DNA from 2 places in the Streptomyces sp. NPDC001980 genome. Region 1 is predicted to be linked to the other one. Evidence: riboswitches for the same ligand, from Rfam matches in the RefSeq annotation. Region 1 holds a riboswitch; the other holds the start of a gene.
What was found. A riboswitch is a leader RNA that binds a small molecule or an ion and turns the genes downstream of it on or off. The one in region 1 is predicted to bind ZMP and ZTP.

Region 1 (5,594 bases):
GGACAGCTGGACGGTACCGGCGGGGCGCGGTGCGCCGACAGGGGCCCGGCGACTTCACATGATTTTCTTACCTGTACATGACAATCCCCTCCCTGTCGGTGGTGGCCGCGGTGGCTCGAAACCGCTGGTCTAGGCTGTCGCCGGACATCGCATCGCACGGGGGGGCACGAACATGGCAGACACGCGCCGGCAACTGCGCTCGGGCACGGTCGTCCTCGGTGGCATGGGCCTGCTGGCCGCCGCCCTGACCGCCTGCTCCTCCGACCCCGACAAGCGCTGCGTCGACCGTGACAGCTACACCGCGGCCAAGGGCTACCAGGTCGTCTCCGACAAGAACTGCTCCTCCACCAAGTCCGCCGTCGACGCGGGCTACTACTACGGCGGCAAGAAGAAGGGCGGCTGGGTCAGCGGCGGTTCCTTCACCAAGCCGCGCAGCGGTTCGGGCGGCTCCTCCGGCAGTGGCCACAGCGTCAAGCGGGGCGGCTTCGGCAGCGGCCACGGCAGCTCCGGCGGCTGACCGCGCCGTGGAACGCCGTACGGCCGAACCCCGCCCCGACTGGCAGCGGACCGTCGAGGAACAGGGGTTGATCTACCCCCTCACCCGCCACCCCGACGGCACCCTGCGCCCGTACTGGGACGAGAGCGCCTACTACGCCTTCACCCTCGACGAGGTGGAGACGCTGGAGGAGGCCGTCGAGGAGCTGCACGTGATGTGCCTGGCGGCGGCGGACCGCATCGTCACGGAGAACCGTTTCGCCGACCTCGGGATCACCGACCCGCGCGTCGTGGCGGCCGTCACCGAGTCCTGGCACCGCCGCGCCGAACTCCCCTCCCTCTACGGCCGCTTCGACCTCCGCTACGACGGCACGGGCCCGGCGAAGCTCCTGGAGTACAACGCCGACACCCCCACCTCCCTGGTGGAGGCCGCGTCGGCGCAGTGGTTCTGGATGGAGGACCGCTTCCCGGGCGCCGACCAGTGGAACAGCCTCCACGAACGCCTGGTCGCCGCCTGGCGGAAACAGGCCCCCCTCCTCCCGCCCGGCGCCCCGCTGCACTTCGCCCACTCCAGTGCCGACGAACTCGGCGAGGACCTCATGACGGTCGCCTACCTCAAGGAGACGGCGGAACAGGCGGGCCTCGCCACCGACTGGATCTCCATGGAGGAGATCGGCTGGGACACCCTCACCGGCCGCTTCGTCGACAACCGGCTCCGGTTCATCCGGGCCTGCTTCAAGCTCTACCCGTGGGAGTGGCTCACCACCGACGCCTTCGCCGGTCACGTCCTCGACACCCTGGACAACGGCGGCGGCACCGGCACGACCATGTGGGTGGAGCCGGCCTGGAAGATGCTGCTCAGCAACAAGGCCCTGCTGGCGATCCTCTGGGAGCTGTACCCCGGCCACCCGAACCTCCTCCCGGCCTACGTCGACGGACCGAGAGAGCTCGCGACCGGCCGCGGATACGTCAGCAAGCCGCTGCTGGGCCGGGAGGGCGCGGGTGTCCTCGTCCACGCCCCGGGCGCCGAACCCGTCGCACGCGAAGAGCCCTGCTGCTACCAGGAGCTGGCCCCACTGCCCGACTTCGACGGCAACCACGTGGTGCTGGGCGCCTGGGTGGTGGGCGAGGAGGCGGCGGGCCTGGGCATCCGCGAGTCACAGGGCTTGGTGACGGACGACTACGCCCGCTTCTTGCCGCATGTGATCCTGCCGGCCTAGGGGCGCTGGGGGTACCCCCGGCCGAAGGCTGGGGGAGGAACTGCGCGACCAACCCCCACCGGCCCGCAGCCGACTACGCACCGGTCCGCCCCCCTACGCGCTCAGCACCCCCCACAACTGCTCCACCCCCCACTCCAGATCCTCCTCCGCCACCACCAGGGGCGGAGCCACCCGCACCGTCACCCCGTGCGTCTCCTTCACCAGCACCCCCCGCTCCATCAGCCGCTCCGCCACCGCCCGCCCCGACCCCACCCCCGGATCCACGTCCACCCCCGCCCACAGCCCCCGCCCCCGTACGGCCGTCACCCGTCCGCTCCCGGTCATCTCCGCCAGGCGCCGGTGCAGCAGTTCCCCCAGCTCGGCGGCCCGCTCCTGGAACTCCCCGGTCCGCAGCATCGCGATCACCTCAAGAGCCACCGCGCAGGCCAGCGGATTGCCCCCGAAGGTCGACCCGTGCTCCCCGGGCCGGAACACCCCGAGCACCTCGGCGTTCGCCACCACCGCCGACACCGGCAGCACCCCGCCGCCCAGCGCCTTCCCGAGGACGTACACATCCGGTACGACCCCCTCGTGCTCGCACGCGAACGTGCGCCCGGTCCGCCCCAGCCCCGACTGGATCTCGTCCGCGACGAACAGCACTCCCCGTTCCCGGGTCAGCTCCCGCACCCCGGCCAGATAGCCCTCCGGCGGCACGACGACCCCCGACTCGCCCTGGATCGGCTCCAGCAGCACCGCGACCGTGTTCTCGGTCACCGCGCCCCGCATCGCGGTCAGGTCGCCGTACGGCACGATCTCGAACCCCGGGGTGTACGGCCCGTAGTCCGCCCGTGCCTCCGGATCCGTGGAGAAGCTGATCACGGTCGTCGTACGGCCGTGGAAGTTCCCGCCCGCCACCACGACCTTCGCCATCTCGGCCGGCACGCCCTTGACCCGGTAACCCCACTTCCGGGCGGTCTTCACCGCCGTCTCCACGGCCTCCACGCCCGTGTTCATCGGCAGCACCATCTCCATCCCGCACAGCTCGGCCAGCTGGGTGCAGAACGCGGCGAACCGGTCGTGGTGGAACGCCCTCGACGTCAGCGTCACCCGCTCCAGTTGGGCCTTCGCCGCCGCGACCAGGCGCGGATGGCCGTGCCCGAAGTTCAGCGCCGAGTATCCGGCCAGGAAGTCCAGGTACCGGCGCCCCTCGACGTCCGTCATCCAGGCCCCGTCGGCCGTCGCGATCACCACCGGCAGCGGGTCGTAGTTGTGCGCGCTGTGCGCGTCGGCGGCGGCGACGAGGGCTTCCGTAGTGGTCACGGCGACTCCAGGGAACGCGGCGGGATTGCCCCCTTTCCTACCCTCTGCCCCTGCCCGACTGGTGGACGCCACGGCCCTCGGGCCCGGCGTGCCCGGTAATGTGATCCGCGGGCCGTGACTGGCGCGCTGGGATGGGACCGACCATCGGGGAGCGGCCCGCGTCGTGACCGAGTGCCGTGCGCCTGGGCCGAACCGTGAATGCCGAACGCCATGTCCGGAGGTCCCGAATGTCCGACAAGTCCGCGCCCCTGTCCACCGAGTCCACCGCGTACCGCGCAGCCCTCGATGTGATCCGCGGGATCGAGCCGCGGGTCGCCGACGCCATCGGCCAGGAGCTCGCCGACCAGCGCGAGATGCTCAAGCTGATCGCCTCCGAGAACTACGCCTCCCCGGCCACCCTGCTCGCGATGGGCAACTGGTTCAGCGACAAGTACGCCGAGGGCACTGTCGGCCGCCGCTTCTACGCCGGCTGCCGCAACGTCGACACGGTCGAGGCGCTCGCCGCCGAGCACGCCCGCGAGCTGTTCGGCGCGCGGCACGCCTACGTCCAGCCGCACTCCGGCATCGACGCCAACCTGGTCGCCTTCTGGGCCGTCCTCGCCGACCGCGTCGAGGTCCCCTTCCTCCAGAAGACCGGCGCCCGCCAGGTCAACGACCTCTCCGAGGCCGACTGGGCCGAGCTGCGCCAGGCCTTCGGCAACCAGCGGATGCTCGGCATGTCCCTGGACGCCGGCGGCCACCTCACCCACGGCTTCCGCCCGAACATCTCCGGCAAGATGTTCGACCAGCGCTCCTACGGCACCGACCCGGCCACCGGCCTGATCGACTACGACGCGCTGCGCGCCCAGGCCCGCGACTTCAAGCCGCTGATCATCGTCGCCGGCTACTCCGCGTACCCCCGGCTGGTGAACTTCCGGATCATGCGGGAGATCGCCGACGAGGTCGGCGCGACCCTCATGGTCGACATGGCCCACTTCGCCGGCCTGGTCGCCGGCAAGGTCCTGACCGGCGACTTCGACCCGGTCCCGCACGCCCAGATCGTGACCACGACCACCCACAAGTCGCTGCGCGGCCCGCGCGGCGGCATGGTCCTGTGCGACGACTCCCTCAAGGACCAGGTCGACCGAGGCTGCCCGATGGTCCTCGGCGGCCCGCTCCCGCACGTCATGGCCGCCAAGGCCGTCGCCCTCGCCGAGGCCCGGCAGCCCTCCTTCCAGGACTACGCCCAGCGCATCGTCGACAACTCGCGCGCGCTGGCCAAGGGCCTGATGCGCCGGGGCGCCACCCTGGTCACCGGCGGCACCGACAACCACCTCAACCTGATCGACGTCGAGACGTCGTACGGCCTCACCGGCCGCCAGGCCGAGTCGGCCCTCCTCGACTCCGGCATCGTCACCAACCGCAACGCGATCCCCGCCGACCCGAACGGTGCCTGGTACACCTCCGGCATCCGCATCGGCACCCCGGCGCTCACCACCCGTGGCCTCGGTACGGCCGAGATGGACGAGGTCGCGGGCCTGATCGACCGCGTCCTGACGGCGACCGAGCCGGGCACGACGAAGTCGGGCGCGCCGAGCAAGGCCTCCCACGTCCTGGACGAGAAGGTGTCGACGGAGATCGCCCAGCGCGCGACGGACCTGGTCGCGGGCTTCCCGCTGTACCCGGAGATCGACCTCGGCTGATCGACACCGGTCAGGGGCAGCGCCCCTGAAAGGGGCGCTGGGGGTACCCCCGGCCGAAGGCTGGGGGAGGAACTGCGCGACCAGCCCCCACGGTCCGCAGTTCCCCACGCACCGAATCCACCCGAGCTCTCTGAGAGAATGGTGAACATGGCCTCAGATCGACCTCGCGTGCTCTCCGGCATCCAGCCCACCGCCGGCTCGTTCCACCTGGGCAACTACCTCGGCGCCGTCCGCCAGTGGGTAGCCCTCCAGGAGACCCACGACGCCTTCTACATGGTCGTCGACCTGCACGCGATCACGGTCCCGCAGGACCCCGCCGACCTGCGCGCCAACACCCGGCTCGCCACCGCCCAGCTGCTCGCGGCCGGCCTGGACCCGGACCGCTGCACCCTCTTCGTGCAGAGCCACGTCCCCGAGCACGCCCAGCTCGCCTGGGTCATGAACTGCCTCACCGGCTTCGGCGAGGCCAGCCGGATGACCCAGTTCAAGGACAAGGCGGCCAAGCAGGGCACGGACCGCGCGAGCGTCGGCCTGTTCACCTACCCCATCCTCCAGGTCGCCGACATCCTGCTCTACCAGGCCCACGAGGTCCCCGTCGGCGAGGACCAGCGCCAGCACGTCGAGCTCACCCGCGACCTCGCCGAGCGCTTCAACGGCCGGTTCGGCGAGACCTTCACCATCCCGAAGCCGTACATCCTCAAGGAGACGGCGAAGATCTACGACCTCCAGGACCCGTCGATCAAGATGAGCAAGTCGGCGTCCACGCCGAAGGGCCTCATCAACCTCCTCGACGACCCGAAGGCGACCGCGAAGAAGGTCAAGAGCGCGGTCACCGACACGGACACCGTGATCCGCTACGACGCCGAGCACAAGCCGGGCGTCTCCAACCTGCTCACCA
Region 2 (5,594 bases), on a different contig from region 1:
CGGGTGCGACCGGGCTGCTGCTGCCGCTGGTGGCCCGGGGGTTGATCGACGACCTGTCCCACGACCGTTCCATCACGGGCAAGTTGCTCGCGATGGCGGGTCTGGTGGTCGCCAACGCCGGGGTGGGCGCGCTGGGTTCGTACGTCCTGCGGCGCACCGCGGAGTCGGTGGTGCTCGGGGCACGGCGCACTCTGTCGTCGTATCTGCTCAGGCTGCGGATCACCGCGGTGGACCGGACCGAACCCGGTGACCTGATGGCGCGGATCACCTCGGACACCACCCTGCTGCGCGAGGTCACCACGGACTCGCTGGTCGCGCTCGGCACCGGCGGACTCACCCTGGTCGCCACGGTGGTGATGATGGGGGTGGTCGATCCGGTGCTCCTTGCCGTCACCCTCGTCGTGATCGCCGCGGCGGGCACGGTGCTGGGCACGATCGTGCCGCGCATCAACCGGGCGAGCCGCCGGGCGCAGGACGCGGTCGGCGTGATGGGGGCCTCGCTGGAACGGGTGCTGGGCGCGCTGCGCACGGTGAAGGCGTCCGGCGCCGAACACCGGGAGGAACTCGCCCTGCACGAGGCCGCCGAGGAGTCCTGGCGGCAGAGCGTGCGGGCCGCCAAGTGGTCGGCCGCGGCGGGCAACACGGCGGGGCTCGCGATGCAGCTGGCGTTCATCACGGTGCTCGCGGTGGGCGGGGCGCGGGTGGCGACCGGCGCGATCGGCGTGGGCACGCTGGTGGCCTTCCTGCTCTACGTCTTCTATCTGATGCAGCCGATCCAGCAGGTCGTCGGCGCGATCACCCAGTACCAGACCGGCGCCGGCGCGCTCGCCCGGATCCAGGAGGCGCTGCGGCTGCCCGCCGAACCCCCCTCCCGCTCCGCCGAGTTGCCGTCCGCCGGCGCCGAACCGGCCGCCGTCGCCTTCACCGACGTACGCTTCCGCTACGCCGACGACCTGCCGTACGTCCACCACGGCGTCAGCTTCGACGTCCCCGCGCGGGGCATGACGGCGTTCGTCGGGCCGTCCGGCGCGGGCAAGACCACCGTCTTCTCGCTGATCGAGCGGTTCTACGACCCCGAGTCCGGCACGATCGCCGTCGACGGCCGTCCGGTCGCCGACTGGGACCTGCCGCTGCTGCGTTCGGCCATCGGGTACGTCGAGCAGGACGCGCCGGTGCTGTCGGGCACGCTGAAGGACAACCTGCTTCTTGGCAATCCGGAGGCGGACGAGGACGCGGTCGCGCGGGTGGTGAAGACGACCAGGCTCGACGGTCTGGTCGCCCGGCTGCCGCAGGGTCTTGAGACGCTGGTCGGCCATCGCGGGACCAAGCTGTCCGGCGGGGAGCGCCAACGGGTGGCGATCGCAAGGGCGTTGCTGCGCCGGCCCCGGCTGCTGCTCCTGGACGAGGCCACCTCGCAGCTGGACGCGGTCAACGAGGCGGCGCTCCGGGACACCGTCGCCGACGTGGCGCGGTCGACCACGGTCCTGGTGGTCGCGCACCGGCTGTCGACGGTGACCATGGCGGACCGGATCGTCGTCATGGACGCGGGCCGGGTCCGCGCGGTGGGCACACACCGGGAACTGGTGGCGGCGGACCCGCTGTACGCGGAGCTGGCGGCGACGCAGTTCCTGGCCTCGCAGCACTGAGAGCGGGCAACGAGGAGGGCCGCCCCTGCCGGGACGGCCCCTCGGTGTACGGCGCGGTCAGGCTTCGATGCCCGGCACCAGCCCCATGGCGGGCGCGGCCAGGTCGGTGACCTGGTGCAGTTCGCCGAGCTTGTGGACTCCGTTCAGCCCCTGCACCTGCTCCGAGACCTTCGGCATCTTGTCCCGGTACTCCGCGGGGATGTCGCTGCGGGTGACCGAGTCGAGCACGCCGAGCGCGGTGAGCTTCCCGGGGTGCTGCGCGCTCGCGTCGGCCGCAGTCGCCAGCGGCGCGGCGAGGCCGGTGACCCCGACGGCAAGGCCGACGGCGGCGACGATACGTCGTGTTGAGATCATGTCCTCAGCAACGGCTTCGGCGCCGGGCCGGACACGGGCAGCCGCTCCCCCTCACCCGCAAGGCGGAGCGCGCGGCCTGCGCTTGCCGAGCCCGGCGGGGCGGGGGACGCTCGATGTGAGGGGCTCGCGCGGCCCGCTCCGCATCGGGTCGCGGGCTCCCGCAGGAGGTCACCATGGGCACCGCGACGGGTTCCACGTTCGACACCGACACGCTGCGCCGGGCGATAGAGGGGAACACCGGGAACAGTCTTCTGGCGCTCTACGCGGACGACGCGGAGATCCGCATCATCGACCGCAACACCCAGCCCAGCCACCCCAAGGTCCTGCACGGCCGCCAGGACATCGCCGCGCTGCTGGACGACGTCTACAGCCGCGACATGACGCACACCCTGGACCAGTGCATCGTCCAGGGCGACCAGGCCGCCTTCAGCGAGTCCTGCGAGTACGGGGACGGGGTCCGGGTGCTCGCCGAGTCGATGATCACGCTGCGCGACGGCAAGATCGCCGAACAGATCATGATCCAGGCATGGGACGAGTAGTCGCAAGGACCGGGCGGGTCCAGGTCAGCTCACGGTTGACCTGGACCTTCTCGGCGCGGGCGGCACTGGGCCACGCCCGCCGCCCGCGGCCCCGCGCGTGCACCGCGCTGCTGCGGGCGCTCCTGCGGACCGCGCACTGCCACCGGAGACACCGAGCGACTCGGTTACCCTGAAGGCGGGCCGTGACTGGCGCTGAGGTGGAGCACCACCGGGGAGCGGTCCGCACTGTCGATGCCGTGCGCCTGGGCGATCAAGGTCGAACCAGCTCAGGAGTGTGCCGCATGACCCAGGCCCGCCTGGGGGCACCTCCCAGGCCCTTAAGGCACTGGGGGACGACGGAACCGCCGTCGCCCGCCGGACCGTCGAGGAGACCGCGAAGCGGGCCGCCGACCTCACCGCACGGACCGGTGTCACGCCGTGTCTGGCGACCGTGCTGGTCGGCGAGGACCCCGCCTCCGTCACCTACGTCCGGATGAAGCAGAACCGCAGCCGCAAGGCCGGCATCGCCTCCCGGCACGTGGCCCTGCCCGCCGCCACGACCACCGCTGAACTCGTCGCCGTACTGCGCGAGTTGTCGACCGACCCGGCCGTGCACGGCATCCTGCTCCAGCACCCGGTCGGCGAACACATCGACGAGCGGGCCGCGTTCGAGGCGATCGCGCCGGAGAAGGACGTGGACGGCGTGACCTTCGCGTCGTTCGCGGCGATGAGCTTCGGCCTGCCGGGCTTCGTCTCCTGCACCCCCGGCGGCATCCTGCGCCTGCTCGACGCGTACGACGTCGACCCGGCCGGGAAGCGGGCGGTGGTGGTCGGCCGCAGCGCGATCCTGGGCAAGCCGGCCGGCATGCTCCTGCTCGCCCGCGACGCCACCGTCACCTACTGCCACTCCCGCACCCGCGACCTGTCGGCGGTCGTCCGGGAGGCGGACATCGTGGTCGCCGCCGTCGGCCGGCCCCGGCTGATCCGGGGCCAGGACCTCAAGCCGGGCGCTGTCGTGCTCGACGCGGGCTACAACGAGGGCAACGTCGGTGACGTCGACTTCGACACCGCCGTCGAGCGGGCCTCGCTGATCACGTCGGTGCCGGGCGGGGTCGGCCCGATGACCATCGCCGTGCTGCTGGAGCAGACGGTGGCGGCGGCCGCCCGGCAGCTCGGGGTGTGAGGGTCAGCGCATCCAGGCGCGGTACTCCATGACGTCCCCGGCCCGCACCCCGTACGCGGGGTCGTCCCGGGTGAACGTGGTCTCCAGGCCGAGTACGGCACCGGTGGCCGGGTCCAGGATCAGCATCCGCCGTCCGCCGGTGCCCTCGTCGAGGACGTACGCCTGCCCGGTGCGGCCCAGCCGGTCGGTGACCTGGCCGGCGGGCCGTAGCCCCTTCGCGTCGGCGAGCAGGTCGGCCAGGGCCGCCGACTCGCGCGCCCCGAGCGTCCAGTTGTCCAGCAACTCCGCGGTGGCGTCGAGGAGTTCGGACGTGGTGAGGGTGCCGCTGTGGATCAGGTCGATGAGGTAGGCGCGCAGCTTCGCGGGGTCGTGCGGGGGTGTGGACAGGGGCGGGGCGTCGCCCCACATCGGCGGGAACGTCTGCCGGCTGAGCACATGGCCGTCCTCGACCCGGCCCGTGTCGGTCAGGACGGGCCGGCCCGCGTGGTCCGGGTCGGTCGCCACGACCACCTCGGTGTGCGTGCCGTCCGCCCGCCAGCGCACCACCCGCTCCTCGGGCAGCGTGACCGGCGGCCTGTCGTCGCTCATGGCCAGGCTCCAGGACTGCACATGAGTGCCCTGGCGCAGCGCCGGGGAGCCGTCCGTGGCGGCCACGGCGGCGAGTTCCGCGACCTCGGCGAGCGGGACAGCGGTGGAGTGGGCGCGGACGGTCAGCGGCCGGGGTGCGGCGACGGCCGGGGCGCCCGAGGGCCCGCCGAACAGCACGGTCAGCGTGGTGGCCGTCACGACGGCGGCCGCGGCCAGCCCCCACAGCAGGCGCGGCCGGGCCCAGGTCCGACGGCCGGAGTGGGTGTCGTGCAGCAGCCGGTCGAGGTGCCGTTCGGCGGTGTGGTCGAGAGGTCCGTCGCCGAAGTGGGGGCCGTCGGCGGGCGCCGGGTCGGCGGCGCGCAGCAGGTCGAGTTCGTCAGCCATGGCGGTGTTCCTCGGGAAGGGCCTCGGCGGCGGGCGGGCGCAGTCGGTCGATCTCGGCTCTGAGCCGGTGGCGGGCGCGGTGCAGCCGCATCGCCGCCGCGCGGCCGCCGCAGCCCAGGACGACCGCGATCTCGTCGGCCCCGAGCTCCTCCCACGCGGCCAGCCGCAGCACTTCCTGGTCGGCCGGGGACAGCCGGGCCAGCGCGTCGTGCACCCAGGCGCCGGGCCGCTCGCTGTCCGGGGCGGCCACGATGTGCCGCCCGTGCGCGGTCTGGTCGTTGCCCAGCCGGTCCAGCAGCCGGCGCCGGCGCCCGTACCCGCGTACCGCGTTGGCGAGGCAGTTGCGTGCCACGCCGTACAGCCAGGGCAGCGGGGCCGCCGGCAGGTCGGCGCGGCGGCGCCAGGCCACCGTGAACACCTCCGCCACCACTTCCTCCACCTCGCCGGTCCGCCCGTCCAGTCGCCGCGCGACATAGCGGCTGACCGCCCAGTAGTGCTCGCGATAGGCAGCGGCGAAGATCTCGTCGTTGCTCATGTCCCGTTCGTGTCCGGCACCTTCCCGATCGTCACACCCTTCTCCGTGACGCTCGTCGCATCCGTGAAGTGTGACCGGTGCGTACAGCCCGGACACAGGCGGGGCATGAGGAACCTCAAGTGGCTGACGACCACGGATCACAAGACGATCGGGACGCTGTACCTGGTCACGGCGTTCTCGTTCTTCTGCGTGGGCGGGGTGATGGCCCTGCTGATGCGCGCCGAGCTGGCCCGCCCGGGCCTGCAGATCATGTCGAACGAGCAGTTCAACCAGGCGTTCACGATGCACGGCACGATCATGCTGCTGATGTTCGCGACCCCCCTGTTCGCCGGTTTCGCGAACTGGATCATGCCGCTCCAGATCGGTGCCCCGGACGTGGCCTTCCC

Region 2: another riboswitch for ZMP and ZTP. It lies ahead of ABT137_RS32525 (bifunctional 5,10-methylenetetrahydrofolate dehydrogenase/5,10-methenyltetrahydrofolate cyclohydrolase); the one in region 1 lies ahead of ABT137_RS33945 (glycine hydroxymethyltransferase).

Annotation. Positions count from the first base shown of each region.
Region 1 is NZ_JBEOYD010000028.1:911-6,504, forward strand. It holds gene ABT137_RS33930 (hypothetical protein) at 173-517, shown strand; gene ABT137_RS33935 (glutathionylspermidine synthase family protein) at 525-1,715, shown strand; gene rocD (ornithine--oxo-acid transaminase) at 1,809-3,014, opposite strand; ZMP/ZTP riboswitch at 3,119-3,209, shown strand; gene ABT137_RS33945 (glycine hydroxymethyltransferase) at 3,242-4,696, shown strand; gene trpS (tryptophan--tRNA ligase) at 4,844-5,594, shown strand, end outside.
Region 2 is NZ_JBEOYD010000026.1:19,218-24,811, reverse strand. It holds gene ABT137_RS32540 (ABC transporter ATP-binding protein) at 1-1,646, shown strand, start outside; gene ABT137_RS32535 (hypothetical protein) at 1,704-2,000, opposite strand; gene ABT137_RS32530 (nuclear transport factor 2 family protein) at 2,174-2,539, shown strand; ZMP/ZTP riboswitch at 2,712-2,794, shown strand; gene ABT137_RS32525 (bifunctional 5,10-methylenetetrahydrofolate dehydrogenase/5,10-methenyltetrahydrofolate cyclohydrolase) at 2,814-3,701, shown strand; gene ABT137_RS32520 (CU044_5270 family protein) at 3,705-4,673, opposite strand; gene ABT137_RS32515 (RNA polymerase sigma factor) at 4,666-5,208, opposite strand; gene ctaD (aa3-type cytochrome oxidase subunit I) at 5,314-5,594, shown strand, end outside.